DNA from 2 places in the Stenotrophomonas sp. YJH_SMC_43 genome. Region 1 is predicted to be linked to the other one. Evidence: predicted binding sites of a transcription regulator. Region 1 holds the regulator's gene; the other holds the start of a gene.

Region 1 (14,936 bases):
ACCTGGCTTGCATCCAGGGTCAGCTCGCCTGCCTGCGCCACCAGCGGGGCGAGGCGGTTCTTGAGCTCGGTGGTGCTCTCGATGCCGAGATCCCCACCCAGTTCGACAGTACTCATCGTTGCTCCGGACAAACGGTTCCGTGATCCATAACGGCACCCCGGCGGGGTTCTTTAGGGGAATCGACGCGGTGCGCCGATGCGGTGTTGTTCGGGGACGGGAGATGCCAATGCTGCGCATCGGCACCTGCAGTCCCCGACAGGCACCGCGTCGGCGCAAAGCGCCGACTCAACTCAACAGCCGTGTGGCGTCGAGCAGGATCATCGGACGCTGACTGACCCGGGCGACGCCACGGAACAGGTCGTTGGAAATCTGGCAGATGCGCGCGGTATCAGGCGGCTCGATCTGCGAGTCGGTAAGGTTGGCGACATCTTCCACCGCCGACACGCGCAGGCCGATGGTTTCGCCGTCTTCCTCCAGCACCACGATGCGGGTCTGCGAATCGTCTTCGGCAGCGGCCGCACCCAGGTGCAGGCCGAGATCCATCACCGGTACCACCTGGCCCCGAAGGTTCATGATGCCGAGCATCGCTGGTGCGGTGCCGCGCAATGGCAGCAGGGGAACTGGCAGCACCACTTCCTGCACCTTCAGCAGTTCCAGCGCATAAGCCTGGGTGCCGCAACGCAGGCGCAGCCAGCGCGAGGTGCGCTCGCCGGCGCGGCGGTTCTGCGGATGCGGGCTGCTGGCGGGCTGGAGAGCCTGTGCCTGCAGTTCCTGCCAGGTGCCGGGACGGTTGGCGGTCGGGGCATCCACGGCAACGCGGGGCGGCGGCGCGACGGCAGCGGGCGCAGCCGGGGCAGGCGCGGGCGCAGGGCGCGGCGCCGGGGGCGCTACCACGGCCGGGGGCGGCGTGGGGACATCCGCGCCGCCGGCAGCGGCCTCGAACGCAGCCTGCAGGCCGGGGCTGTCAGTGTGGGCGAGGTGATGGCTGTCGGCCGCGTCGGTCTCGTAGATCACTTCGTCGGGCAGGTCGTCCCAGGTGGGCTCCGGGCCGGCCTTGGCCGGGGCCGTCTCGTGGATCACCTTGTCAGGCAGATCATCCCAGGTCGGTTCCCGCTCGGGAGCGGCGACCGGCATTGCGGCGGCCTCGAAGGCGGCCTCCAGTGCTGCGTCGTCCTCTGCCGGTGCAACGGCAACAGTCTCCGTTTCGTAGATCACCTCGGCAGGCAGATCGTCCCAGGTGGGTTCGCGCCCGGCCGTTGCGGCGGCCTCGAAGGCGGCTTCGAGCGCGGCGTTGTCCGCGGCAGGCGCCGCGGCGACGGTGTCGGTTTCGTAGATCACCTCGGCCGGCAGGTCATCCCAGGTCGGCTCATGGTCCGGTTGCGATATGCTGGCCGGGGCCGGGGCGACGCTGTCCGGCGTTGGAAGCACGACGGCCGGAGCGATCGCTTCGCCCAGCAGTTCGTCCAGATAGTCGTCCAGTACGCCGGTGCTGTTCATGCGGCCTGCTCCAGGGCGCGGGCATCCTCACCGAGGATCCAGTTCAGTGCGCGGCGATAGGCGGCCAGGCCGCGGCCCGGGTACTCCTCACCAACGCTGGGCAGGGTCAGGCCTGCGGCATTGCTGATGCGGGTGTCGATCGGAATGGCGTCTTCCCAAACGCGGGTGCCGTGACGATCCTGCATCGTGCGCAGCGATTCGTTGCCGGCGCGGGTGCGGCGGTCGAACAGGGTGGGCAGAATCGAGATCGGCAGCGGGCGGCGGCGCGAGCGCTCGACCATCTCGCCGGTGCGGACCATCCCCTCCAGGCCATGCAGAGCCAGCGGCTCGGCCTGGGTGGGAATGATCAGGCGGTCGGCCGCGGCCAGTGCGTTGATCATCAACAGACCGAGGGTGGGTGCGCAGTCCAGCAGGATGTAGTCGTGCTGCCCCTGATGGCGGGCAAGCGCGTTCTGTAGGGCCAGGCCGAGGCCGGGCTGGTTGGCGCTGCGGCGTTCCAATGTGGCCAGCGCGGATTGTGCACAGACATAGTCCAGGCCGTGGATGCTGCTGGCATGGCACAGGCTGGAAAGATCGGCCGGCGGTGCGCCGAACAGTTCCAGCACGCCGGCCGGCGGCGGATCGACCGGCACGCCGAAGGCGCGGCTGAGCGAGGCGTGCGGATCGAGGTCGATCAGCAGCACGCGATGGCCAAGCGCGGCCAGGCCACGGCCGAGGGCGAGGGTGGTGGTGGTCTTGCCGACTCCGCCCTTCTGGTTGGCGACTGCCCAGATGCGCATCGGTTTACTCCTTCATTGCCGGGGGAACGGCGGCGCCGACGCGGCTGCCAGCCGGCACCGGCGGCAACTTCACCGGTGCGATGGGGGAGGTGGGGGCGGTAGCCGGAGTTGCCGCGGCTTGCTCGGTGTCGGTGCTTTGGGTGGCACCGGTGGCTGCGTTCAGGCGCTGGCCGAGCGGGTCCACCGAATGCGAGGTGTCGGCCAGGATGATGACCATCACCCGACGGTTGCGGTTGCGGCCCTGCGCGCTGTCGTTCTCTTCGCGCGGGCGGAACTGGCCGTAGCCGACCATCGCCAGCCGCGACGGTTGCACGCCCTGGTCGGCGAACAGGTGCACCACGCTGGCCGCGCGGCCGGCCGACAGTTCCCAGTTTGAAGGGAAGGTGGCGGTAGCAATCGGTACATTGTCGGTGTGCCCTTCCACGCGCACGCTGTTGGGCACGTCACGCAGCACCTCGGCCAGGCTGGCCAGGGTCTGCCGTGCATGCACGTCCAGCGCGGCCGAGCCGGTGGGGAACAGGATGTCGCTGTTGATCTCGACTTCGATCCACAGCTCGGTGCGGCGCACGCTGATCATGCCGCGGTCGATCAACGGCGCCAGTGCAGCGGTAAGGCGGTCGGCGATGCTGTTGAGCTGGCGCTCGGCGCGCGCGATCTGCTCCTGGTTGTGCACCGACACCGGCATGCGCATCTGCGAGGCCATCGATGGCAGCAGGGTCGGGTCGTGCGACGGTGCAGGCGCTGAGGGTCCGATCTTGGTGCCGGACTTGATCACCGAGGGGCTGTCCCAGCCGCCCCCCTGCACCTGTTTGTTACCCACCTGCACCGGATTGATGGTGCGCGGTGCGCCGCCGAAGGCATCGGTCAGCGCGTCGGCCATGATCCGATACTTGCCCTCGTTGACCGAGGAAATCGCGTACATGACCACGAAAAAGGCGAGCAGCAGCGTCATCAGGTCGGCATAGGGAATCGCCCATGCTTCGTGGTTGGCGTGCTCTTCGTGGTGCTTGCGGCGGGCCATGTCAGTGCAGGAAGCCGGAAAGGTTGGTTTCGATGTTGCGCGGGTTCTCGCCCTGGGCGATCGAAATCAGGCCTTCGATGACCATTTCGCGATCGCGGGTGTTGTGCGAGATCACACTCTTGAGCTTGGCGGCCACCGGCAGGAACAGCAGGTTGGCCGAGGCGATGCCGTAGATGGTGGCGGTGAACGCGGCAGCGATGCCGTGGCCCAGCTTGCTCGGGTCGGCCAGGTTCTTCATCACCGCGATCAGGCCGAGCACGGCGCCGATGATGCCCAGCGTGGGCGCGTAGATGCCCATCGCCTCGAATACCTTGGCACCGGCCTGGTCCTGGTGTTCCTGGCTGCCCAGTTCGATTTCCAGCATGTGCCGCATCGATTCGGGCTCGACGCCGTCCACCAGCAGCTGCAGGCCCTTGCGCAGGAACGGGTCCTGCTGCGCTTCCACCTGCGATTCAAGGCCCAGCAGGCCCTGGCGACGGGCGATGTTGCTCCACTCGACGATTTGCTGGATCAGTTCGCGGCGATCGCTGTGCGGCGGGCGCACGACCCAGCGCACGATCTTGAACGCATGCTTGAACACCGCCGGCGAGGTATGCAGCAGGATCGCGGCGACGGTGCCGACGATGACGATCACGAACGCCGCAGGCGACCACAACGACGCCAGGCCGGCGCCCTTGAGGATGCTGCCACCGACCAGCGAGGCCAGGGCGAGAAAGAGTCCAATGAGGCTGAGTCTATCCATGGTTCCGGTATCGGCGTGTATGAATGGGACTTGAGACACCGGTAGATCGCGTACAGACGGTAGTCACAGTTTTCGGGTCGCCGGGCGACGCCCGGCGGGGGTCATCGCAGTCCGTCCACGTCCAGGATCAAGGCCATGCGACCATCGCCGATCAAGGTTGCACCTGCATAACCACGCAGGCCGCGCAGGGCTTTCGGCAGCGGCTTGATGACCACTTCCTCGCGCCCGCGCACCTGGTCCACGACCAGCCCGAAGCGCGCTTCGCCGGCCTGCAGCACCACGATGGTCAGCAGGGGCGAGGCGGCCGGCGTCACATCCAGCCACTGGCGGAGATCGACCAGCGGCAGGGTGTGCGAGCGGCGGTCGAGCACGGCACGGCCATCGAACCAGCCCAGCGACGTGCGCGGTGCGTGCAGCACTTCCATCACGCGCGCCAGCGGCAGCGCGTAGACGTCCTCACCGGCCTGCACCAGCAGGGTCGGCAGGATCGCCAGGGTCAGCGGCACGCGGATCAGGAAGCGGCTGCCACGGCCCAGCTCCGACTGGATCTGGATCTGGCCGCTCAGTTCGCGGATGCGTGACTGCACCACGTCCATGCCCACGCCGCGGCCGGAGATGTCGGTGACCTGCTGCTTGGTCGAGAAGCCGGGCAGGAACACCAGGTGCAGGCATTCCTCGCTGCTCAGGCGCGCAGCGGCTTCCGGATCGATCAGGCCCTTCTCGCGTGCCTTGGCACGCAGCTTTTCGGGGTCGATGCCGGCGCCATCGTCCTGCACCTCGATGCTGACGTAGTCACCTTCCTGCTGCGCCGAAAGCCGCACGTGGCCCATCCGCGGCTTGCCCTGCGCCTCGCGCAGGTCGGGCATTTCCACGCCATGGTCGATGGCGTTGCGGACCAGGTGCACCAGCGGGTCGGCCAGCGCTTCGACCAGGTTGCGGTCGAGCTCGGTCTCGGCGCCGATCAGTTCCAGGTCCACTTCCTTCTTCAGCGAGCGGGCGACGTCGCGGGCCACCTTGGGGAAGCGGGAGAAGACCTTGCCCACCGGCTGCATGCGGGTACGCATCACCGCCGACTGCAGGCGGGCCGTGGCGATGTCCAGTGTGGACACGGCGCGGTCCAATTCTTCATCGCGCAGGCGTGCACGCAGGGTCTTGAGCCGATTGCGTGACAGCACCAGTTCGCCGATCAGGTTGACGATCGCGTCCAGGCGCTTGGTGTCTACGCGTACGGTGTGTTCGGCCTCGGCCAACGGCTTGGCGGCCGGCTTTGCCACCGGTGCCGGTGCGGCGACCGGGCGCGGGGCTGCAACCGGCGCCGGTGCCACGGCGGCAACAGGCTTGGTGCCCGGTGCGGCGCCACCGTGCAGCTGGTCGAGCAGGGCTTCGAACTCGTCTTCGCTGATCAGTCCGTCGTCGGCTTTCTTCGCTGGTGCGACCGCGGTCGGCGCGTTGCCACCATGCAGCTGGTCGAGCAGGGCCTCGAATTCGTCGTCGGTGATCAGGTCGCTGCCACCCGCGGCGGGTGCTGCGGCGGCGGCGGGTGCCGCCACGGCACCGCCGTGCACGTCGAACTGGGCGATCAAGTCCGGCGGCGCATAGCCCGGCTCGGTGCCGGAGGAAACTGCATCCAGCATCGACTGCAGGTAGTCCAGCGATTGCTGGGCCGCGTCGAAGTGATGGGCCTGCAGCACCGCCTGGCCGGCACGCGCGGCGCCCAGCGCTTCTTCAGCGGCATGGCACAGCTCCACCATGGCGGTGACGCCGAGGAAGCCGGCGCCGCCCTTGAGCGTGTGATAGCCGCGGAACACCGCGTTGAGCTGATCGCTGTCCTGCGGTGCCTGCTCCAGCGACACCAGCTGTTCGCCGAGGCGATCCAGGATTTCCTGTGCCTCGATGATGAAATCGGCAGTGATGTCGTCGGATACCGCGCTCATGCTTACAGCCCCAGATCCGACAACAGGTCGTCGGCGTCGTTCTGCGAGACCGCGTGGCGGTCCAGTCCCTTCAGTGCCGGCCCGGCCAGTTCCGGGTCGGTGCGATGCTGTTCCGGTGGCAGGCCGAGTGCGCCGAAGCCTTCGTGCACGCGGCGGACGATGCCCACCACGCGACGGATGATCTGCCCGGTCAGGTCCTGGTAGCTCTGGGTCAGGGCGATCTCGGTCAGGTTGTGGCGGATGCGCTCGAGCTGCGCGTCCTGGCCCGGCTGCAGGCCTTCGGCGCGCAGCTGTTCGGTCAGGCTGCGGCATTCCTCGGCCAGGTCCAGGGTGCGGTGCGTGGCCTGCTCGGTCATCGCCACCACGTGGTCCAGGCGCGCGCAGGCATCGTCCAGTTCCCCGGCTTCGCTCGGCACGGTCGGCAGTTCACCCAGCGCCTGCCCCAGTTCGCGGGCCAGCCGCGAGAGCCCACTCATCATCGGCTGCGTGCGCAGCGCGACCAGTCCGTCGATGCGCTGCCGCCAGGCGGCTTCGTCACCGGACTCGAGTGCGTCCAGGGCCTCCTGCAGGCGCAGGGCGAGGGCGCTCTTGTCGACCGTGGTATCCATCAGGCGCTGGCCGCCAGGCGTTCGAAGATCTTGCCGAGCTTCTCTTCCAGCGTCTGCGCGGTGAACGGCTTGATGATGTAGCCGTTCACGCCGCTCTGGGCGGCTTCGATGATCTGTTCACGCTTGGCTTCTGCGGTGACCATCAGCACCGGCAGGGTCTTCAGCTTGGCATCGGCACGGATCGCCTTGAGCAGCTCGATGCCGGTCATCACCGGCATGTTCCAGTCGGTGACCACGAAATCGAACGGCTGGCTCTGCAGCAGCGACAGCGCGGCATGCCCGTCCTCGGCTTCGGCGGTATTGGTGAAGCCCAGATCGCCCAGCAGGTTCTTGACGATTCGACGCATGGTCGAGAAGTCGTCGACGATCAGGATGCGCATGTTCTTGTTCAAAGCAGAATTCCTTTGTTGTTCATTCCGGACGGCCGGGGGCAGCCGCCTCGGGGATGTTCATTCTTCGAGGCCGGCGTCGGCGGCCTCGAACAGCTTCAGCCGGCCACGCAGGCGCAGTACCGCCTGGCCGTGGATCTGGCAGACCCGCGACTCGCTCACGCCGAGCACCGCGCCGATCTCCTTCAGGTTCAGTTCCTGCTCGTAGTACAGCGAGAGCACCAGCTGTTCGCGCTCGGGCAGGTGGCCGATGGCCTTGCCCAGCTCGCGGCCGAACTCGCCGCGCTCCAGCACCTGCTGCGGGGTCGGGCCGCCCTGGGCCACGGTGTCCAGCTCGCCCTGGTCCTCGATGCGCGATTCAAGACTCAGCACCTGGCCACGGGCAGCGTCTTCCATCAGCCGCAGGTACTCGGGCAATGGCATCTCCATCGCGGCGGCCACTTCGGTGGCGCTGGCGGCACGGCCACTGCTCTGTTCCAGGCGGCGGATGGTGGCGGCGGCATCACGTGCACGGCGGTGCACCGAGCGCGGCACCCAGTCGCCACGGCGGATCTCATCGATCATCGAACCGCGGATGCGGATCGAGGCATAGGTCTCGAACGAAGCCCCCTGGTCGGCGTCATAGCTGCGCGAGGCTTCGATCAGTCCCATCATGCCGGCCTGGATCAGGTCGTCGACCTCGACGCTCGCCGGCAGGCGTGCGGCCAGGTGGTGGGCGATGCGCCGCACCAGGTCCGAATGCTGGGCGATGACCTCGTTGGCCGCCGTGCGCTGGACTTCCCGGTACTGGGCTGCGCCTTTCATGCGGCCACCCCGCGCTGCTTGAGAATACGCTCGAGGAAGAACTCAACGCCGCCGCGCGGTTCGGTCGGCGCCTGCCAGCGTGCGGTACGGCGGGCAATCTCGGTGATCGCCAACGCGGCCGGGCTGGACGGGTAGGCCTTTACCACTGGCTGCTGGCGCTGCACCGACAGGCGCAGCCAATCATCCTGCGGCACACAGCCCAGATAGTTCAGCGAGACATCGGCGAGGAATTTCTCGCAGACCCGGGTCAGCTTTTCGTACAGCACGCGGCCCTCGTTGGGGTCGCGCACCATGTTGGCCACCACCTGGATGCGGTCCACGCCGCGCTCGCGCGACAGCACCTTGATCAGCGCATAGGCGTCGGTGATCGAGGCCGGCTCGTCACAGACCACCACCACGGTGTCCTGCGCGGCCTGGCAGAAGGTCAGCACGCCATCGGTGATGCCGGCGGCGGTGTCCACCACCATGATGTCCAGTTCGCGTTCCAGTTCGGAGAACACGTTGACCAGGCCGACGTGCTCGGCCGGGGCCAGCTCAGCCATGTGCCGGCGCCCGGACGCGGCCGGGACCACCAGCACGCCGTTCGGGCCTTCGACGATCACATCGTCCAGCGAGCAGCGGCCGGCGACCAGGTCGGCCAGCGTGAAGGTGGGGTTCAGCCCCAGGATCACGTCGATGTTGGCCAGGCCGAGGTCGGCGTCCAGCAGCAGCGTGCGCTTGCCCATGCCGGCCAGTGCCACGGCCAGGTTGGCCGAGACATTGGTCTTGCCCACACCGCCCTTGCCGCCGGTGACGGCGATGGTGCGCACAGGGCCGAGCGGCTCGCTGCGGGTGGCCGACAGCGGGAAGGTCTTGGTCAGCTTGGCGTACTCACGCGACGGCATGGTTCAACTCCGGGTTGCAGGGCATATCGGCCGCTCGGCGCAAATCTTCAAGGCGAAGTACAAGATTGGCTGCACTGGCCCGGTGCAGGTCGTCCGGAACGTCCTGGCCATCGGTCACCCAGGTGATCGGCAGGGCGTGGTCCACGGCCACCGACAGGGCGTTGCCGAAGCGGCCGGTCTCGTCCAGCTTGCTCAGCACCAGGCCCTGCAGGTTGGCGGCGCCGAAGCGGCGGACCACCTCGTCCATGTCGCCGAAGCTGGTGTTGGCCGGAAGCACCAGCAGGGTGCGCACCTGGCGGGCGGCGCGCAGCCACTGCAGCTGGGCGGCCAGTGCGCGGTCGCGCGGGCCCAGGCCGGCGGTGTCGATCAGTACCAGCTTGTAGTCCTTCAGGCGTTCCAGCAGCTGGTCCAGGTCGGTGCCGCTGTTGGCCTCGTGCACGGCGATGCCGAGCTGGCGGCCGTAGCCGTACAGCTGCTCGCGGGCGCCGATGCGGGTGGTATCGGTGGTCACCAGGGCGACGTCACGCGGGGCGTGCTTCTCGGCGAAGCGCGAGGCCAGCTTGGCGATGGTGGTGGTCTTGCCGGCGCCGGTCGGGCCGACGAGGGCAATCACGCCGCCTTCCTCCAGCGGGTCGACCGGGGCGATCGGCAGCTTGCGCGAGATCAGCCCCAGCATCAGGCCACGGCCACGGTGGGCTTCGGTCTCCAGCGGGATCTGCATGGCCACGTCGCGGGCCAGGCCGGCGTCGAAACCGTACTCGTCCATCAGGTCCAGCGCGGTGGCGCGCACCGGGCAGCCACGCAGGCGCTCGTCGGTGAAGCGGTTCATCTCGCGCTCGATCACCTGGCGCATGCCGGCCACTTCCTGGCGCAGCTGGCGGATCTCGGCGTCGTCCTGGGCGACCACGGTCAGCACCGGGGCCGGGGCGAGGGTGGGCTCCGGCGAGGTTTCGATGACGGCGTCGGCCACTGCCGGTTCGCTGGCGGCGATCTCCGGCTGTGCTTCGGTCGGAGCCGCGCCCGGCAGCGGCGGCGGCTGCACGGCGGGGGCCGCGCTTTCGTGATGCATCTCGTGCGGCGGGTCGACCTGGAAGCGGGCACGGTTGGCTGGCGCGCTGGCGGCCGGTGCCGATGCCGGTGCAACGATGGCCTCGGCGAACGGGGCGAAGATCTGTTCGGGCAGCGCCGGTTCGTTGACGGCAGCGCGGGCCAGGGTCGCGGCGAAGCCGGTGCTGCCGCGGGTCGGCACGATCTCGTCGGCGCTGTCCAGGGTACGGCCGGTGGCACCGACCGCGGCGCGGGCGAGGGCGGCCACGGCCGAGGTGGTCGCGGCAACCGGTTCCGGAGCGGGGGTGTTGCTGCGACGGCGGGTGACTGCGGCAATGACGGCATCGGCGGCGGTGCGCGGCTTGGGTGCCGGCGGCGGTGCCACGTCACGGCGCGAGGCTTCCAGTGCACGCTGCACGGCGCTCTCGTCATAGTTCGCGGCGGCGACGATCTCGATGCCTTCCTCGATCCGGCGGTTGGACAGGATCACGGCGTCAGGACCATGTTCCTTGCGCACCAGGTTCATGGCCGAGCGCATGTCGGCGGCGACGAATCGTTTGATTTTCATGCTGTGGTCACGGGACGAAGACGGCGGGGTGGCGGTCGGAGAACTCGGGTGGTCGGTGGTCTGCACGGTGCGGGTTCCCCTTGGTGTCTATCTGTTGCGTTGGTTTGAAAGTGGTGTCTGTTTTCTGGCGCATCGGTGGGCGGCGTCAGCTGATCGTTCCGACCAGCTTCAGTCGCTTGTCCTCCGGCACCTCGCTGTAGGCCAGGACCGACAGCGACGGGACGCTGTGGCGGACCAGGCGCGCCAGCGCGGCGCGCACCGGGCCCGGTACCAGCACGACCGCCGGCTCGTTTCGCGCTTCCTGCTTGCTGACACATTCGGCCAGGCTCTGGTGCAGTCGCTCTGCGAGTCCGGGTTCCAGCGCGGCGCCGTTGCCCTGCGTGGACTCCTGCAAGACACGTTCCAATTGCGGGTTGAGGGTGAACACCGGCAGCTCCGCCGACATTCCGGCGATCTCCTGCACGATGAAGCGGCCCAGTGCGGTGCGCACCGCGGCGGTCAGCACGGCCGGGTCCTGGCTGCTGGGCGCATGTTCGACCAGTGCCTCGGCGATCTTGCGCAGCTGGCGGATCGGAATGCGCTCGACCAGCAGGTTCTGCAGCACGCGCACCACCGCCGACAGCGGCAGCGCCTTCGGCGTCAGATCTTCGACGAGCTTGGGCGCGCTCTTGGCCAGGTTGGCCAGCAGGTGCTGCACTTCCTCATGGCCGAGCAGCTCGGGTGCGTGTTCGCGGATCAGGTGCGACAGATGGGTGGCGACCACGGTGGCCGGGTCGACCACCGTGTAGCCCAGCGTTTCGGCCTGGGCGCGCTGGTGCGGCTGGATCCAGGTGGCATCCAGGCCGAACGCGGGATCCTTGCCGGCAATGCCCTCCAGTGCGCCGAGCGCGCTGCCCGGGTCCAGGGCCAGTTCCCGGTCGGGGTGGATCTCGGCGGTGGCCACCGGCACGCCGTGCACCAGCACGCGATAGCCGTTGGCCGGCAGTTCCAGGTTGTCGCGGATGTGCACCGACGGGATCAGGAAGCCGACGTCCTGGGTCAGCTTGCGGCGCACGCCCTTGATGCGCGCCATCAGTTCGCCGCCCTGGTTGGCGTCCACCAGCGGGATCAACCGATAGCCGACCTCCAGGCCCAGTGGATCGACCGGGCGCAGCTCGTCCCAGCTCAGTTCGGCGGTGGGCGCCGGTGCGGCCGGGCGACCCAGTGCGTTGAGCGCGGCGGCGTCATTGCCTGCGGCTGCCGGGTCGGTGGCCGCGGCCTTGCCCTTGCGGTAGACCTTCCAGGCGATGAAGCCGAGGATCGCGGACAGCGTCAGGAAAGCGACGTTGGGCATGCCCGGCACCAGGCCGACCACGCCGATGATGCCGGCGGTGATCGCCAGCGCGCGGTACTGGCCGAACACCTGGCCGGTCATGGCCTGGGCCATGTCCTGCGAGCGCGAGGCGCGGGTGACCAGCATCGCCACCGCGCTGGAGACCAGCAGCGCCGGCAGCTGCGCCACCAGGCCGTCACCGATGGAGAGCAGGGTGTAGGTGGCGGCGGCGTCGCCGAACGGCATGCCATGCTGGAGCACGCCTACGGCCAGGCCGCCAAGCATGTTGATGAACAGGATCAGGATGCCGGCGATGGCGTCGCCGCGGATGAACTTGCTGGCGCCGTCCATTGCGCCGTAGAAGTCGGCTTCCTCGCGGACTTCTTCACGGCGCAGCTTGGCTTCTTCACGCGTCAGCAAACCGGCGTTGAGGTCGGCGTCGATCGCCATCTGCTTGCCGGGCATCGCGTCCAGGATGAAGCGCGCGGTCACTTCCGAGACGCGGCCGGCGCCCTTGGTGATCACCACGAAGTTGATGATGGTGAGGATCGCGAACACCACGATGCCGACCGCGTAGTTGCCGCCGATCACGAATTCGCCGAAGGCGGCGATCACCTTGCCGGCCGCATCGTGGCCGTTCTGGCCGTTGAGCAGGATGACGCGGGTGGAGGCTACGTTCAGCGCCAGCCGCAGCATGGTGGTGATCAGCAGCACGATCGGGAAGATGGTGAAGTCCAGCGGGCGCTTCACGTAGACCACCGCCAGCAGCACCATCAGCGAGATGGCGATGTTGAAGGTGAACAGCGCATCAAGCACCGGTGCGGCCAGCGGGACCACAACCATGGCCAGCAGGGCCAGCACGATCAGCGGCGCGCCAAGGCCCTGGCGGATCATTTCCAGAGCGCGGCGGGTGTTGAAACCGGTGGAGGGCTGGGCGCTCACGGGCGGCCTCCCTTGCCGAATTCATCCACCTGGATGTGCGGGGCGTCCGGCATCGGGCCAGTGCGCCAGGCGCGCAGCTGGTAGACGTAGGACAGGACCTGGGCGACGGCCGAATACAGTCTCACGGGGATTTCCTTTCCGAGTTGGCCTTCCCGATACAAGGCGCGTGCCAAAGGCGGGGCAGAGACGATCGCCACCTTGTTGCCGTCGGCCACTTCACGGATGCGCAGGGCGGTCTCGTCCACGCCCAGCGCAACCACGGTCGGGGCGTTCATGGCACCACCTTCGTACTTCAGGGCCACCGCGTAGTGGGTGGGGTTGACCACCACCACGTCGGCGGTGGGTACCGCCTCCATCATCCGGCGGTTGGCCATCTGCTGCTGCAGCTGGCGGATGCGGCCCTTCACCTCGGGGCTGCCCTCGCTTTCCTTCATTTCCCGGCGCAGCTCTTCACGGGTCATCTTCAGCTTGCGCATCCAGTTCCAGCGCTGGTACGGCGCGTCGATGGCGGCCAGCACCAGCATCGCACCGGCGGTGGCCAGCAGCAGGCGCAGGGTGAAGCCGAGGCCGTCGGTGATGGCCGTCTCCAGCGGGTGGTGGATCAGCCCGCGCAGGGTGTCGAAACCGGTCCAGACCACCAGCCCGGCGGCGACACCGACGAAGGCCACGCGCAGCAGCGATTTGGTGAACTCGGCGATGGCCTCCGGGCCATACAGGCGCTTGAGCCCGCTCATCGGGTTCATGCGGTTGATGTCGGGCAGCAACGCCTTCTGCGACCAGCGCAGGCCACCCATCACCAGAGGTGCGACGAAACTGGCCAGCAGGCAGACCAGCACCAGCGGCGCGATCACCAGCATGAACTGCAGCAGCAGGTCGCCGAAGTGGCCGAACAGTTCCTTCGGGTTCTGCCGCAGGCTCTGTTCCGGGCTGAGCGCCTGCTTCATCCAGGCCGTGGCGCCGCGGCCGATCGAGCCGCTCATGGCCATCACCGCCAGTACGCCGGCACCGAACACGGCGGCGGTGCCGAGTTCGCGCGAGCGCGGCAGGTTGCCCTGTTCACGGGCGTCGCGCAGGCGTTTTTCGGTGGGTTGTTCGGTCTTTTCGCCGGCGGATTCGTTCTCGGACATCACGGGCACTGCGGCAGGAGTTGCCGGGGTGGGTGCAAGAACTGTTCCGTGATGGGGTGTTGCCTATCCACGCACGGCGTGGACCTATTTGTAGAGCCGAGCCCATGCTCGGCTATGTTTGGATCGGGCGCGAAGAGCAGCCGAGCGCAGGCTCGGCTCTACAGGGGAGCGTTGTCGCTGGGCGGTGGGCTCTGCGCCAGCTCCACCCGCGGCCGGGGCAGGTCGTGCAGCTGCATGAAGCGCGCCGCATCGACCGGGCGGCCGAGCAGGTAGCCCTGCAGGTAATCGCATCCCAGCCGCTCCAGGTAGGCGCGCTGGGCAGCGGTTTCCACGCCTTCGGCGACGATGTCCATGTCCAGCGCATGGCCCAGCGCCACGATGGCCGAGACGATCACCACATCCTCGGCGCTGTGCTCCAGATCGCGCACGAAGGCATGGTCGATCTTGATCTCGGTAGCCGGCAGCCGCTTCAGGTACAGCAGGCTGGAGTAGCCGGTGCCGAAGTCATCGATGGAGATGCCCACGCCCAGCGCCGAGAGCGCCTGCAGCAGGCGCAGGCTGGTATCGGTATCGCGCATCACCGTGCTTTCGGTGATCTCCAGCACCAGGTGGCGCGGGGCAATGTCGTAGCGTTCGATCACTTCGCGCACATCCTGCAGCAGGTGCGGCGAACTGAACTGCACCGGCGACAGGTTCACCGACATCGACCAGCCTTCGTGACCGGCGTCATGCCAGCGGCGCAGCTGCAGGCAGGCCTGGTCCAGCGCCCAGCGCCCGATGTCGTTGATCGCGCCGCTGCGCTCGGCCAGCCGGATGAAGCGGTCCGGCGGGATCAGGCCATGCTCCGGATGGCGCCAGCGGATCAACGCTTCGGCACCGGCTACCTTCTGCGTGGCTACCTGTATCTTCGGCTGGTAGTGCAGGAACAGCTGCTCGCTGCCAATGGCCCGGCGCAGGTCGGCCAGCAGCCGGAATTGTTGCTCGGCGCTGTCATTCATCCAGTCGGCGAACAGCACGAAGGCGTTGCGTCCGGACTCCTTGGCCTGGTACATCGCCGCATCGGCGAAGGCCATCAGCTGGCGCTCGCTGGCGGCGTGGTCCGGGCAGATCGCCACGCCGATGCTGGCGGTCACCTGCAGTTCGTTGTCGGCCAGCAACGGCCCGCTGCCGACCGCCTGCAGGATGCGCCGGGCCAGGGTCGGCAGGTCTTCATCGTGCTCGATGCGCACCACCAATACGAATTCGTCCCCGCCCAGACGGGCCAGCATGTCGTGGGGGCGCA
Region 2 (14,936 bases), on a different contig from region 1:
TGCAAGAGACCCCCGATGAACCGTCCCAACAGGACGACCCACCCCCCGGTCGGGTACGATGCTCGCCCCCCGTTCGGGACGCTGTACGCAATGAGCAAGAACAACGAAAAGGCCGCCCCGCAGGGCGACGTGACCCAGGACCAGGCCGAGGATGCCGTGCGCACCCTGCTGCGCTGGGCCGGTGAGGACCCGTCCCGTGAAGGCCTGCTGGATACCCCCCGCCGTGTCGCCGAAGCCTATGGCGACTGGTTCAGCGGTTACCGCGACGACCCGCGCGCCTACATGGAGCGGACCTTCGAGGAAGTGGCCGGCTACGACGAACTGATCGTCCTGCGGGACATCGAGTACGAAAGCCACTGCGAGCACCACATGGCGCCGATCATCGGCCGCGTGCACGTCGGCTACCTGCCGGCCGGCAAGGTGGTGGGCATCAGCAAGCTGGCCCGCGTCGTCGAAGCCTACGCCCGTCGTTTCCAGGTGCAGGAGAAAATGACCGCGCAGATCGCCCAGTGCATCCAGGATGTGCTGCAGCCGATCGGTGTCGGCGTGGTCGTCGAAGGCGCCCACGAGTGCATGACCACGCGCGGCATCCACAAGCGCGGCGTCAGCATGGTCACCTCCAAGATGCTGGGCAGCTTCCGCGACGACGCGCGCACCCGCGCCGAGTTCCTGCGCTTCATCGAAGTGGGCGGCAAGCGCTGAGCCGCTTGCCCGCACCGCGCCGGCCCCTGCAGGCCGGCATGCCCACGGCTGCCCCCGCGGCAGCCGTGCATGGCGGCTCGTCCCTGTCAGCCCTACAGACTTCTTTCGCTGCATGAAGCATCGCGAACGCATTGCCCGTTACCGCCACCTGCGCGAACAGCCCCAGTGGAAGCTGCTTGCCGCCGACCACGCCCCGGAAATCATCGGCCTGTTGCAGGGCCTGCTGATGGACGGCGAGCGCACGTTGCCTTCGTCGGTGCTCAACGAGCGCCTGCAGCGCGCGCTGGACCAGCTGGCCGGCGATGAACTCTCGCGCGAGCTGCCGCGTACCGCGCAGGCCTACATCGCGCACTGGCTGGCCCAGGGCTGGCTGGAACGCCGTTTGCCCGAAGGCGCCGACCAGGAGCAGTACGAGCTGTCCACCGCCGCACTGCAGGCGATCCGCTTCGCCGACGGCCTCGAGCAGGCCCGCGTGGCCGCCACCGAAAGCCGCCTGGCGCTGGTCATTGAGCAGCTCTCGGCGCTGGCTGCGCAGACCGAAGCCGATCCTGATGCGCGCCTGTCCGCGCTGCACGACGAGCGCGACCGCATCGATGCCGAAATCGCCCGGGTCGGCACTGGCCGCGTGGTTGCGCTGGACGGCAAGCGCGCGCTGGAACGCACCCGCCAGATCATCGGCCTGGCCGACGAGCTGACCGAGGACTTCCGCCGTGTGCGCGATGACTTCGAGCAGCTCAATCGCGATTTCCGCGAACGCATCATCGACGACGAGGGCGAGCGCGGCGATGTGTTGTCGCAGCTGTTCGAAGGTGTGGACGTCATCGGCGAGAGCGATGCCGGGCGCAGTTTCCAGGCGTTCTGGCGCCTGCTCAACGACGCCGAGCAGAGCGCCCAGCTCGATGCCGCGCTGGAAGCGGTGCTGGCGCGTGGCTTTGCGCGCCGCCTGGACCGCAACGAACGCAACTTCCTGCGCAGCTTCACCAGCACCATGCTCGAACGCGGTGGCCAGGTGCACGACGTGCTGCAGAACTTCGCGCGCAGCCTGCGCGGCTTCGTGCAGAGCCGTGGCTACCTGGAACAGCGTCGCCTCAACCAGCTGCTGAAGCAGGCGCAGTCCGAAGCACTGGCTCTGCGCGACGAATTCCCCGCACAGCGTGGCATCGGCCGTGACCTGCAGTTGACCACCAGCCGCCTGCGCTCGTGGTCGCAGTGGAGGCTGCACGATCCGCGCAGTGCCCAGGTCGATGGCAATGTCGAGTACAACGACGCCGCGGCCATCAGCCTGGAAAGCGTCGGTGATCTGGTCGCTTCGTCCGAAATCGATTTCCGTACCCTGCGCCGCGACCTGCACGACCTGCTCGATGCACAGCCGCGGCTCAGCATCGCCCAGGCCCTGTCGCAGCGCGAAGCGCCGCAGGGCCTCGGCAGTGTCATCGGCTACCTGTCGCTGGGCACGCGCTTCGGCAACGTGGTTGCCGGCGAGCAGGAGCTTGCGCAATGGCGTGGTGGCGACGGCCAGATCCGTCGCGCCCGCATCCCGCTGGTTTGGTTCACTCAGGAGAGACGCCATGAGCTGGCATGAAGATCCCATCGACGCACCGCAGGCCGACGTGGCGGAAGACGCCTACGAGGCCGAGCCGGTGGCGGCCATGGCGCAGCCCCGCCGTGGCAACGACGTGTATTACCTCGGCGATACCGGGCGCCTGCCGCTGGATGCACGCCGCGCGCTGTGCCAGCTGCTGATCGGCCCCAGCATCGACCAGCTGCGCCACGCCAAACTGTGGCCGGCGCTGATCCGCAGCGAGGCGGCCATCCGCTCGTCGCTGGCGGACCTGTTCCTGGAACTGGTGCTCGATCGTGACAGCGGCGTGGCGTTCACCCGCCAGGCCGATACCGAAGACGTCGATGCGCCGGTGCTGCTGCGCACCTCGCCGCTGACCTTCATCGACTCGGTGCTGCTGCTGTACCTTCGCCAGCAGCTGGCCGAGGCCGATGCGCGCGGCAACCGCGCGGTGGTCGCCGATGCCGAGATGGCCGAAGCGCTGGCCATCTACGAAAAGAACCTGTCCACCGACCGCGCCGGCTTCAACCGCCGTGTCGCTTCGGCGGTGCAGAAGATGAAGGACAACCACATCCTGACCCGCCTCAGCGGCCAGGAAGACCGCCACGAAGTCTCGCCGGCGCTGAAGCTGCTGTTCTCCGCCGAAGACGTGTCCCAGCTCTCGGCGGTCTACCGCCAGCTGCGCGAAACCCCGGCCGCCGAGGCCTGAGAGACCCGACCATCGCATGGCTATCTCCAAGCACACTCCCGCCCTGTTCAACGAAGGCCTGCCGGACCCGCGCCTGCAGCAGTTCCGCATGCGCCGCCTGCAGGTGCACAACTGGGGCACCTTCAACGGCCTGACCGAAGTGCCGATCGCCGAGCGCGGCTTCCTGTTCGTCGGCCGTTCCGGCTCGGGCAAGTCGACCCTGCTCGATGCCATGTCCGCGCTGCTGACGCCGCCGGCCATCGTTGACTTCAACGCCGCCGCGCGTGAAGCCGAGCGCAGTGGCCGCGACCGCAACCTGGTGTCCTACGTGCGTGGCGCGTGGGCCGACCAGCAGGACAGCGGTACCGGCGAAATCGCCACCCAGTACCTGCGCAAGGGCGCCACCTGGACCGCGCTGGTGCTGGAATACCGCGCCGGCGATGGCCGCGTGGTCAGCCTGGTGCGCCTGCTGTGGATCTCCGGCAACGGCACCTCGGCTGGCGATGTGCGCAAGCACTACATGATCGCCGAGCGCCCGTTCGACATCGCCAAGGATCTTGGTGGTTTCGACCTGGACCTGCGCAAGCTCAAGCAGAAGCTGTCCGACCTGCACCACTTCGACACCTTCTCCGGTTACGCCGAGCGCTTCCGCGACCTGCTCGGCATCGACAACGAGATGGCGCTGCGCCTGCTGCACAAGACGCAGTCGGCGAAGAACCTGGGCGACCTCAATGTCTTCCTGCGCGACTTCATGCTCGACACGCCGAAGACCTTCGACGCCGCCGAGCGCCTGGTCAGCGACTTCGCCGAGCTTGATGGCGCGCACCAGGCGGTGGTCACTGCCCGCCGCCAGGTGGAAACCCTGTTGCCGGCGCGCGCCTACTACAACGACCTGAAGGAAATGCATCGCCGGCGTGGCGACGACGAAGCGCTGAAGCTCGGTGTTGACAGCTTCCGCGAAAGCCGGCGCCAGGCGCTGATCGAGGCGCGCCTGCGCGAGATGGACGTGCGTGACCGCGGCCTGCTTGGCGAAGAAGCCCAGCGCCGTGCCGCACTGGACAACCACACCGAGCGCCTGGCCGAACTGGAGCTGCAGCGCCGCCAGCAGGGCGGTGAGCGCATCGAGGAACTGGAACGCGAGCAGGGTCGTGCCGAAGCTGAGCGCGACCGCCGCCAGGCCAAGCGCGAGCAGGCACGCCAGGCGGCGCAGCAGCTGCAGGCGGAACTGCCGGACGACGCCCACGGCTTCGCCGAGCTGGTCGAGCGCGCGCAGAACGAGCTGCAGGACCGCCAGCGTGCCTCTTCGGCGCTGGACGACGCGATCAGCGATCGCCTGGGTGGCAAGCGCGATGACGAGCGCCGCTTCGGCGAAGTCCGTGCGGAACTCGAAGCGATGCAGCGCACGCCGTCCAACATCCCTGCGCCGATGCAGAAGCTGCGCGCGCGCCTGGCCGAGGAAACGGGCATCGCCGAAGCAGCGCTGCCGTTCGTTGGCGAACTGATCCAGGTCCGCTCCGAAGAGCAGGGCTGGCAGGGTGCCATCGAGCGCGTGCTGGGCGGTTTCGCGCTGTCGCTGCTGGTCGATGACAAGCATTACAACGACGTCGCCGAGTGGGTGAACCGCACCCACCTGGGCATGCGCTTCACCTACTACCGCGTGCGCCGCAACGATGATGCGTTCGCGCGCGAGCCGTCGGCGAAGTCCCTGCTGCACAAGCTGGAACTGCGCGAGCACGTGTTCGAAAGCTGGCTGCGCCGTGAGCTTGGCAAGCGCTTCGACTACGAGTGCGTCGATGCCAAGCAGCTGCGCAACGTCGATCGCGGCATCACCCGCGAAGGCCAGGTCAAGCATCCGGGCGACCGCTTCGAGAAGGACGACCGCAGTGCCGTGGGTGACCGCCGTCGCTGGATTCTCGGCTTCAACAACCACGACAAGGTCGGCGCCTTCGAGCGTGAAGCACAGGAGCTGGCCAAGCGCATCGCCAGCTGCGAGACCGACATCGCGCGCCTGCGTGGCCAGCGTGATCGCGACAACGAACGCCGCCTGGCCTGCCACGAGCTGGTCAGCATCAGCTGGAACGAGATCGATATCGCCGCCCCGCAGCAGCGCCTCAGCGATATCGAAGCGACGCTGCGCGACCTGCGCGAAGGCAATGCCGACCTCGCCAAGCTGGCCAAGCAGATCGACGCGGTGCGCGCGGACATCGAACAGTCGCGCCGCACCTATGAAGACGTGCGTGTCGAGCGCGGCCAGCTGGTCAAGGAGCGCGATCGCCTTGACCGCGCACGCCAGCAGAGCCGTGCGCTGGTGCTGCCGAGCCTGGCCCAGGAGCAGGAAGCCGGCCTCGCCGAGCGCCTTCAGGAGCAGGGCCCGCTCAGTCTGGAAACGCTGGAAGCGCACATGCGCCAGGTCAGCAACGCGCTGAACGAGCAGCTGTCTTCCTCGCAGCAGGACCTCAACCGCATCGAGAACCAGCTGATCGGCTGCTTCCGTCGCTTCATCCAGCAGTGGCCGGAGGAATCGGGCGACTTCACCGTCTCGGTGGCCTCGGCCGAGGACTTCCTCGCGCGCCTCGAACGCCTGGAACGCGATGGCCTGCCGCAGCACGAAGAGCGCTTCTTCGATCTGCTGCAGAACCAGAGCAAGAACAACCTGCTGGCCCTGCAGCGGCACAGCGCCGAGGCCCGCAAGTCGATCGGCCAGCGCCTGGACGAAGTGAACGCCAGCCTGGAACAGGTGCCGTTCAACCGAGGCACGCTGCTGACCATCGAACTGAACGACCGACGCCTGCCGGAAGTCGGCGAGTTCCACCTGCAGCTGCGCGAAGTGCTGTCGCAGCAGCAGACCGAGCAGCGCGAGCTGGCCGAATCGCAGTTCACCGTGCTGCGCCAGCTGGTCAACCGCCTGGGCTCGCAGGAAGGCGAGGACAAGCGTTGGCGCGAGCTGGTGCTGGACGTGCGCATGCACGTGGAGTTCATCGGCGTCGAGCTGGATGCGGAAACGCGCCAGCAGGTCGAGATCTACCGCAGCGGCGCCGGCAAGTCCGGTGGCCAGCGCCAGAAGCTGGCCACGACCTGCCTGGCGGCCGCGCTGCGCTACCAGCTCGGTGGTGCCGACAGCCAGCTGCCCAGCTACGCCGCAGTGGTGCTCGACGAAGCCTTCGACAAGGCCGATAACGAGTTCACCGCGCTGGCGATGAACATCTTCGACAACTTCGGCTTCCAGATGGTGGTCGCCACCCCGCTGAAGTCGGTGATGACGCTGGAACCGTTCATCGGCGGCGCCTGCTTCGTCGAGATCAGCGGCCGCCACGACTCCGGCGTGCTGCTGATCGAGTACGACGAAGAAGGCAAGCGCCTGAAGCTGCCCGAGCGCAGCCGCCAGCAGGCCAACGAACCGGAAGAAGCCGAGGCCTGAGCGCCTCGGGCAATCCACCTGTAGGGCCGAGCCATGCTCGGCTGCTCTTCGCGACCTGAAACAATGTGCCAACGAAGGTTGGCACCTGCCATTTCATAACGTCCCTCACGCACCGCGGAACGTATCCCACGCCATCCGCGCGATCAGCACCACCACCAGCCCCACGAACAGCTTGCGGATGAACGGCGTGCCGCCCTTCAGCGCCAGTCGCGTGCCCACCACCGAACCGATGATGTTGGCCGCTGCCATCGGCAGCGCGAATAGCCACAGGATGTTGCCGGTCGGCACAAAGAACGAGATCGCCGCCACATTCGTCGCCAGGTTCACCACCTTCGATGCCGCTGACGCGCGCAGGAAATCCAGCCCGAAGAAGCGCACGAACAGGAAGATCAGGAAGCTGCCGGTGCCCGGCCCGAAGAAGCCGTCGTAGAACCCGATCGCCGCACCGATCGCCAGCGCGATCGCCAGCTCGCGGCGACCGATCTCCTGCGGGCGGTGCAGCGCGCCGAAGTCCTTCTTCCACAGTGTGTAGCCCAGCATCGCGATCAGCAGCACCAGCACCAGTGGGCGCACCGCGTCCTTGGGCAGCAGGCTTACCGCCGTGGCCCCGGCGAAGGAGAAGATGAAGGCCGTACCGGCCGCGAACAGCACCGGCTTCCACGGGAAGCGCACATTGCGCGCATAGCGCCAGGCCGCCGCACCGGTACCGAACATCGAACTGAACTTGTTGGTACCAAACAGCATCGCCGGCGTTTGCTGCGGCAGCACCGTGAACAGTCCAGGCAGCTGCACCAGGCCACCGCCACCCACGGCGGCATCCACAAGACCGGCGATGAAGGCGATCACCACCAGCCACCACAACTCGGGGGGAACCAGTTCCAGCACGGCGATCAATCAAGGTGGGGGCGCGACAGCATACGCCTGTCCTGTACCCGGCGACCTGTGCCGTGCGTGGATCAATCCGCGCAACCCGGCGACAATGCTGATATGAGCCGAAAACCTGCCGATCCCTGTCCCTGCGGCCTGCCCGCCGACTATGCCGCCTGCTGCGGCCGCTACCACGCCGGTGAAGCCGCGCCGGATGCCGAGCGCTTGATGCGTTCGCGCTACAGCGCCTATGTGCGGGGCGTGGCCGACTACCTGCGCCAGAGCTGGCACCCGGACACGCGTCCGGCCGAGTTGTCGCTGGATGATGCGCCCGGTCAGCGTACGCATTGGCTGGGCCTGACCGTGCACGAGCACACCGTCACCGGCGCCGACAGCGCTGAGGTCCGGTTCACCGCGCGCTACCGGGTGGGCGGCGGCAGCGCGGTGAAGATGACCGAGCACAGCCGCTTCCTGCGCATCGAAGGCCGCTGGTATTACCTCGACGCGCTCTGAGCCTCAGCCACCGCGTACTGCCAGCACGCCCTGCCCGGCATAGGCGCGCACCTGGTTGCGGCCGCCGTCCTTGGCGACGTACAGCGCCTGGTCGGCAGCCTTGACCACGGCCGTCGGCCGCGGACCGACGCGGGTGTCGGCCAGACCGATGCTTACCGTTACCTGCACTACCTGTCCGCTGCCGCCGCGCCCGCGCTGCTGGCGCCCGGCGTCATCGTCGCGGCTGCGGGTGCTGCGGTCACGCAGCTGCATGCGCGTGTCCTCGATGCTCTGCCGCAAGGCTTCCACGGCATCGACACAGGCCATTGCCGGGCGGTCCAGGAACACCACCGCGAACTCCTCGCCGCCATAGCGGAACGCACGTCCACCATCACCGACCCGCGCCAGCCGCGAGGCCACCAGGCGCAGCACGTCGTCGCCGGTGTCGTGGCCGTGGGTATCGTTGAACGATTTGAAGTGGTCCACGTCCACCATCGCGATGCTGTAGGTGCCGCGTGCCCGCTGCAGGGTCTCGTTGAACGCGCGGCGCCCGGGCAGGCCGGTCAGCTCATCGCGGAAGGCCATGTGGAAGGACTCCTGCAGCATCGCACCCAGCATCAGCAGCAGGGCAGCGCTGCTCAGCGCTGGCAGCAGCACCGGCTGCAGGAATACCCGTGGCAGCATCCACCACAGGCACAGCAGGGCCAGCAGCATCGCCGTGTGCAGCGGCCGCGGATGCCGCCAGGCCTGCCAGCCCAGCGCCGCCGTGGCCAGCAGGAACAGCAGCGCCGGCAGCTGCGCCAGCGCGTTCCAGTCGGCCGGGATCCACGCCCAGTGACGGTTCGACAGCAGATCGTGCATGCCGCGCGGCTGCTGCGTGGCCAGCAGCAGGAAGATCAGCAATGCCGTACCGCTGGCGACGGAGCGCAACAGCAGGTCGTGGCGGCGACGCCCGCGCTCCGGCCACAACGACAGGCCGGCGAACAGCAATGGCAGCCACGCCGAGATGGCATGGAAGCGCAGGGGTGTCAGCGCGCCGACATGGCCGCTGCGCAGGTAGCCGCCCACGTCCTGGTGCAGCAGCGCGAACATGACCGCCACCACCAGCAGCAGGCAGAGCGGACGTACCTGGTGGTAGAGCAGGGCCAGGCCGGCACCGAGGCAGGCCAGCAGCCAGGGCAGGATGCGCTGCGCCGGGCTGGCCACGTCTGCGGTATCCAATGCGGTCCATACCACTACGGCAACCAGCAGGACGGGCAGCACGAACAGGTAGTGCGCAGGCTGGCGGAGCGGATGCAGGGGCAAGCAGGAATTCCAGCGCGGTGACGACGCGGCGCAGCATTGCCGTTAGCGGCGTTCGGGGTGGCTTCTTGAATGCGGCAGGCTCATCCATGTGAACGAAGTGACGCTGAACCATGACATTGCACTCACCGTCCAGCGCCGATGCTGCCCACATGGACAGCGTACCCGCCGCCGTCGCTGCCCCGCAGCACGATCTCGCCCACCAGTTCGCACGGGTGCGTGCGCGCAGCATGCAACTGGCCGCGCCGCTCAGCGCCGAGGACGCCATGCTGCAGAGCATGGCCGATGCCAGCCCGAGCAAATGGCACCTGGCCCACACCACCTGGTTCTTCGAACGCTTCGTGCTGGCGGGTTTCACCGCTGCACCGGCGCATGACCCGGCCTGGGATTACCTGTTCAACAGCTACTACAAGAGCATCGGGCCGGCGCATGCCCGGCCGCAGCGTGGGCTGCTGTCGCGGCCATCGCTGCAGCAGGTGCGCGACTACCGCCAGCAGGTCGATGCACAGGTGCAATCGCGGCTGGCGGCAGGCGACCTTGATGAGCAGGCACTGCAGCATCTGCAGTTGGGCCTGCAGCACGAACAGCAGCACCAGGAACTGCTGCTCACCGACATCAAGCATGCGTTCTGGTGCAACCCGTTGCAGCCCGCCTACCGCGAGGACCTGCAGCCTGCCGCCAGCGCTGCCAGTGCGCAGGGCTGGATCGAATCACCCGAGCGCATCGTCACCGTCGGTGCCGCAGCCTGGCCGCAGCACGCCGCCTTCGCCTACGACAACGAATCGCCGGCGCATCGCGTGCTGCTCCCCGCGCATGCGCTCGCTGAGCGTCCCGTCAGCAATGCCGAGTACCGCGCCTTCATCGACGCCGGCGGCTACCGCGAGCCGCGCTGGTGGCTCAGTGAAGGCTGGGCAATGCGTGAAGCCGAGGACTGGCGGCATCCGCTGTACTGGGATGACGCCCTGCAGCGCGAGTACACCCTGGGCGGTTGGCGCGGACTGGATCCGCACGCGCCGGTCTGCCACCTCAGCTACTACGAGGCCGACGCCTTCGCCCGCTGGGCCGGCGCGCGCCTGCCCAGCGAGTTCGAGTGGGAGGCCGCTGCCGCGTTGCAGCCGCTGCGCGGCCATTTCGCCGATGATGATCGGCTGCACCCGCAGGCAGCGCAGGGCCGTGGACTGCGGCAGCTGTTCGGCGATGTATGGGAATGGACCCACAGCGCGTATGGCGCCTACCCGGGCTTCCGCCCCTTCGCCGGCAACCTCGGTGAATACAACGGCAAGTTCATGTGCGGGCAATGGGTACTGCGCGGCGGCAGCTGCGTGACGCCCCGCGGCCATGTGCGCGCCAGCTACCGCAACTTCTTCATGCCACCGGCGCGCTGGCAGTTCTCCGGGCTGCGTCTGGCCAGGGACCTCGCATGAGTACGGTGCAGGATGCGCTGCAGGCGTTGACCGATCTCACCCCCGGCCGCCAGCAGGTCCTCACCGACGTGGTGGCCGGGTTGTCGCGCACGCCCCGCCAGCTGCCGTCCAAATACTTCTACGATGCACGCGGCTCGCGCCTGTTCGAGCAGATCACGCAGACCCCCGAGTACTACCCCACGCGCACCGAGCTGGCCCTGCTGGCGCGCGTGCTGCCGGACATCGCCCGCACCGCTGGCCCGCGCCTGCACGTGGTGGAGCTGGGCAGCGGCAGCGGACGCAAGACCGCGCTGCTGCTGGCCGCGCTGCAGAACCCCGTGGCCTACACCCCGATCGAGATCTCGCGCGCCGCGCTGCTGTCCAGCATCGACCATCTGGCACCGGCGCTGCCCGAGGTGGAGATGCTGCCGGTCTGTGCCGACTTCACCCATCCCGTGGCCGTGCCCCTGCCCGAACGCGAGCCCGCGCGACGACTGCTGTTCTTCCCCGGTTCCACGCTGGGCAACTTTGAAGGCGAAGACGCCGTCGCCCTGCTGCGGGCGATGCGCCAGACGATGGGGCGCGACGGCCTGGCCCTGGTCGGGATCGATCTGCACAAGGACCCGGCCCTGATCGAGGCGGCCTACAACGACGCGCAGGGCCTCACCGCCGCATTCACCCTCAACCTGCTGGCGCGCCTCAACCGCGAGATCGGCAGCGACTTCGATCTCGATGGCTTCCGTCATCGTGCCCGCTACAGCGTCGCGCGGCTGCGCATCGAGACCGATCTGGTCAGCCAGCGGGCACAGGACGTCCATCTGGATGGCCGCACCTTCCATTTCGAGGCCAACGAACCGATCCGCGTCGAATACAGCCACAAGTACACCGACGACAGCTTCGAAGCGCTGCTGCAGCCCGCTGGCCTGCAGGTCATGCAGCGCTGGGATGCTGAAGGCCCGGCCTATGGCCTGCGCCTGTTGCGCGGCATATAGGCGCCGGCAGCCGGCGCCGCTTCAGGTTCGATGGCGACGCTCCGCCTAAGATGGCCCTGCAACGGCAACACGGAGGACGCCATGCCCATTCTGACCACGCTCGGCCTGGCGGCCGCTCTTGCCTCGGCACCGACAGCGCCTGCCGCGCCTGCCGCCGGCATCGATCCGGCGTTCAGCCGCTGCCTGTCGGGCCTGCAGGCCACTGCTGCGACACAAGGCATCAGTCCCGACCGCTTCAATGAGATCACCGCCGGCGTCTCGCCCGACCCCAGCGTGCTCGGCCTGCTCGACGCACAGCCCGAATTCACCACGCCGATCTGGGACTACCTGGCCGCGTTGGTCGATCGCCAGCGCGTGGACGATGGGCGCGCCCTGCTGCAGCAGCACCGCGACCTGCTCGATCGCGTGTCGGCGCAGTACGGCGTCGATCCGGCCACCATCGTCGCGGTCTGGGGCGTGGAGAGCGACTACGGCCGCGTGTTCGGCAAGCGCCCGCTGCTGCAGTCATTGGCTACGCTGTCCTGTGCCGGCCGCCGCCAGCCCTTCTTCCGCGGTGAGCTGCTGGCCCTGCTCAAGCTGATCGACCGCGGCGACCTGCAGGCGCAGGGGCTTACCGGTTCCTGGGCCGGTGCCTTCGGGCACACGCAGTTCATGCCCAGCACCTATGCACGCATCGCCGTGGATGGTGATGGCGATGGCCGCCGCGACCTGGTCGGCAGCATTCCCGATGCACTGGCCTCCACCGCCAACTACCTCAAGCGCGCCGGCTGGCGCAGCGGCGAGCCGTGGGGCATGGAAGTGCGGATCCCGGCGGGTTTCAATGCCGGCCAGGCGGGGCGTACCCAACGTCGGGCCCTGGCTGACTGGCGCGCGCAGGGCGTGACCGCGCTGGATGGGAGCGTGCTGGCCCCGGCCAATCTCCCGGCCGATGCGCGTGCCGCCCTGCTGTTGCCGGCCGGCAGCAAGGGCCCGGCGCTGCTGGTGTTCCGCAACTACGACGCGATCTACAGCTACAACGCCGCCGAAAGCTACGCGCTGGCGATCGCCACGCTGGCCGACCAGCTGCGTGGCGGTACCGGGCTGGCCACCGCCTGGCCGACCGACGATCCCGGCATCGGCCGTGATGAGCGCCGCCAGCTGCAGACGCTGCTGCTGGCCCGCGGCCACGATATCGGCACCGCCGACGGCATGATCGGTACGGCCACGCGTCGCGCTATCCAGGTCGAGCAGCAGCGCCTGGGCTGGGCCAACGCAGATGGGCGCGCGGGACAGCGTATCCTTCGCACTCTGCAGAACGCGCCGCGCACTGCACCGGTGCCCACGCGTTTCATGCTTCCCAGCAACTACAGTGCCGTGCAATCGCCGGCCATACGGAGTCGATCCCACGTGCAGCAGATCCAGGGTGTACGCAGCGGGCAGTACCAGGGGCTCGATGCCTGGCTGGTGGAAACCGGCGACGCCAGCGCGGCCATCAGTGTGTTTGGCGGCCAGCTGCTTTCCTTCGTGCCCAAGGGCCAGCCGGATCTGATGTGGCTGTCCCCCCGGCGCGCCGAACTGCCCACGCCGATCCGCGGAGGCAGCCCCGTCTGCTGGCCGTACTTCGGCCGCCAAGGCCAGGGCAACGACGTGCCCGCCCACGGTTTCGTCCGTACCGTGCCGTGGGAACTGCAACAGGCCCGTCGCTTGGACGACGGCAGCATCGAGCTCACGCTGGCACCCCCGGTGCTGCAGAGCCTGGACCTGCGATTGAGGATGACTGTGCGTGTAGGCCGCCAGTTGACCCAGCGACTGATCACCGAGAACGTCGGCAGTTCCCCTGCCAGCATCACCCAGGCGCTGCACAACTATTTCCGCGTGGGTGATGCCAGCGCGGTGGATGTGGACGGCGTGGACGGACTGGACTATCTGGACAAGTTCGAGAACTATGCGACGCCGCGTCGGCAGCAGGGCGCCTGGACGTTGCGCGATCCCCGTGATCCCGGGCGCAGCGACCGCATCTACACGCAGGCCAAGGGTCACTATGTCCTGCGTGATCCGGTGCTGAAACGCCGCATCGACATCCGTACGGAAGGAAGCCGCTCGCTGGTGGCGTGGAATCCCGGTGCCGAGGCTGCAGCGAAGATGGCAGATGTGGGTGAGGGCTGGCGCGACTACGTCTGCCTGGAAGCGGCCAACGCCGGACCCGACGTGGTGACCCTGCCGCCGGGTGGCAGCCATGTGCTGTCACAGACATTGTCCGCGGCACCGTGGACACCGGTAACCCGGTAACGAATCAACGCAGCAAGGATGTTTTCATGCAGGACGCACAGTGGTGGTACGCCAACAGCAGGCAGAGCGAAGGACCGGTGGACCTGGCCGCCCTGCGTCGCCTGCAGCAGGATGGCACGGTGACGGCACGCACGCTGCTGTGGCGCGAAGGCATGCCCTCGTGGCGCCCCTTGGCGGAGCTGGAACAGGATTCAACGCCCATCGAGATGGCGCCGGCTCCGGATATCGACACAGCCCCACCGGTTGAGGTCGTTGCGCCAAGTGTCGGCGATCCGTCCGATCCGTATCGAGCCCCCGCCGCTGCACCGGATACGGCTGCCGCCGCGGGGCTGGAGGGCGAGATGGCCTTGTACGCCAGCGTGGTCGGCGGCAACTTCCCGATCTATCGCCAGCGCTGGCGGCTGGATCAGGGCATTGCCACCGCCAGTGGAACCTGGCACTGGCCGGCCTTCCTGCTCGGCCCGATCTGGATGATGTACCGCAGGATGTACCGCCTGGCGGCAATGTGGGTCGGCCTGCTGCTGCTGATCAGCGTGGTGGAGACCTTGCTGGATGTGCCCGAAGGCGTGTCGCTGGTCATCACCATCGCGCTCAGCGTCACCACCGGCACCTTTGGCAACACCTGGTACCTGGCACACTGCCAACGCCTGATCGCCCAAGCCCGTGCCGTCAGCGGCGGCGATGACGCACGGCTGCGCAGCGAGCTGACCGCACGCGGCGGCACCAGCGTGGTCGCCACACTGGCCGCCATCGTCATCTCGGTGGTGTTGAGCACCGTCGGCGCCGCACTGGCGGGGTAGGACAGGTCAGCGGCCCTGACGGGGCCGCAGCACCAGCAGGCACAGCGCACCGGCCACCAGGCCCCAGAACGCCGAGCCGATGCCGGCCAGTGAAACGCCCGAGGCGGTGACCAGGAAGGTGACCAGTGCCGCCTCGCGGTCCCGCTCCACCGCCAGCGCACTGGCCAGGCTGTTGGCGATGGTGCCGAACAGCGCAATACCGGCCACGCAGGCCACCAGCTCCTTCGGGAACGCAGCGAACAGCGCGGCCACGGTGGCACCGAATAGTCCGATGACGATGTAGAAGGCACCTGCCGCCATGGCGGCGGTATAGCGTCGTGCCGGGTCCTCATGCGCATCGCGACCCATGCAGATCGCCGCGGTGATTGCCGCCAGGTTCAGCGCGTACGCCCCGAATGGTGCCAGCAGCGTATTGACCACACCGATCCAGCCGATCAGCGGCG

The links. Region 1 encodes FliA, which starts transcription of late flagellar genes. Its sites were predicted from a motif close to TAAAGTTTNNCNNNCNNNGGCCGATAA; they were not measured.
Region 2: the regulator FliA is predicted to act here: its motif matches at 9,076-9,102, upstream of AC5QAH_RS18745 (GGDEF domain-containing protein).

The regions. Positions count from the first base shown of each region.
Region 1 is NZ_JCAFVQ010000001.1:1,295,696-1,310,631, reverse strand. Features, by position in the region: gene AC5QAH_RS06150 (STAS domain-containing protein) at 1-116, opposite strand, end outside; gene AC5QAH_RS06145 (chemotaxis protein CheW) at 286-1,497, opposite strand; gene AC5QAH_RS06140 (ParA family protein) at 1,494-2,276, opposite strand; gene motD (flagellar motor protein MotD) at 2,281-3,297, opposite strand; gene AC5QAH_RS06130 (flagellar motor protein) at 3,299-4,039, opposite strand; gene AC5QAH_RS06125 (chemotaxis protein CheA) at 4,141-5,973, opposite strand; gene AC5QAH_RS06120 (protein phosphatase CheZ) at 5,976-6,581, opposite strand; gene cheY (chemotaxis response regulator CheY) at 6,581-6,973, opposite strand; gene AC5QAH_RS06110 (RNA polymerase sigma factor FliA) at 7,031-7,774, opposite strand; gene AC5QAH_RS06105 (MinD/ParA family ATP-binding protein) at 7,771-8,658, opposite strand; gene flhF (flagellar biosynthesis GTPase FlhF) at 8,645-10,273, opposite strand; gene flhA (flagellar biosynthesis protein FlhA) at 10,419-12,479, opposite strand; gene flhB (flagellar biosynthesis protein FlhB) at 12,524-13,654, opposite strand; gene AC5QAH_RS06085 (putative bifunctional diguanylate cyclase/phosphodiesterase) at 13,813-14,936, opposite strand, start outside.
Region 2 is NZ_JCAFVQ010000004.1:382,255-397,190, forward strand. Features, by position in the region: gene folE (GTP cyclohydrolase I FolE) at 91-702, shown strand; gene AC5QAH_RS18720 (DUF3375 domain-containing protein) at 815-2,284, shown strand; gene AC5QAH_RS18725 (DUF4194 domain-containing protein) at 2,271-2,972, shown strand; gene AC5QAH_RS18730 (ATP-binding protein) at 2,989-6,369, shown strand; gene AC5QAH_RS18735 (sulfite exporter TauE/SafE family protein) at 6,475-7,254, opposite strand; gene AC5QAH_RS18740 (YchJ family protein) at 7,357-7,749, shown strand; gene AC5QAH_RS18745 (GGDEF domain-containing protein) at 7,753-9,033, opposite strand; gene egtB (ergothioneine biosynthesis protein EgtB) at 9,183-10,454, shown strand; gene egtD (L-histidine N(alpha)-methyltransferase) at 10,451-11,425, shown strand; partial or broken gene AC5QAH_RS18760 (lytic murein transglycosylase) at 11,588-13,693, shown strand; gene AC5QAH_RS18765 (DUF2628 domain-containing protein) at 13,720-14,493, shown strand; gene AC5QAH_RS18770 (benzoate/H(+) symporter BenE family transporter) at 14,500-14,936, opposite strand, start outside.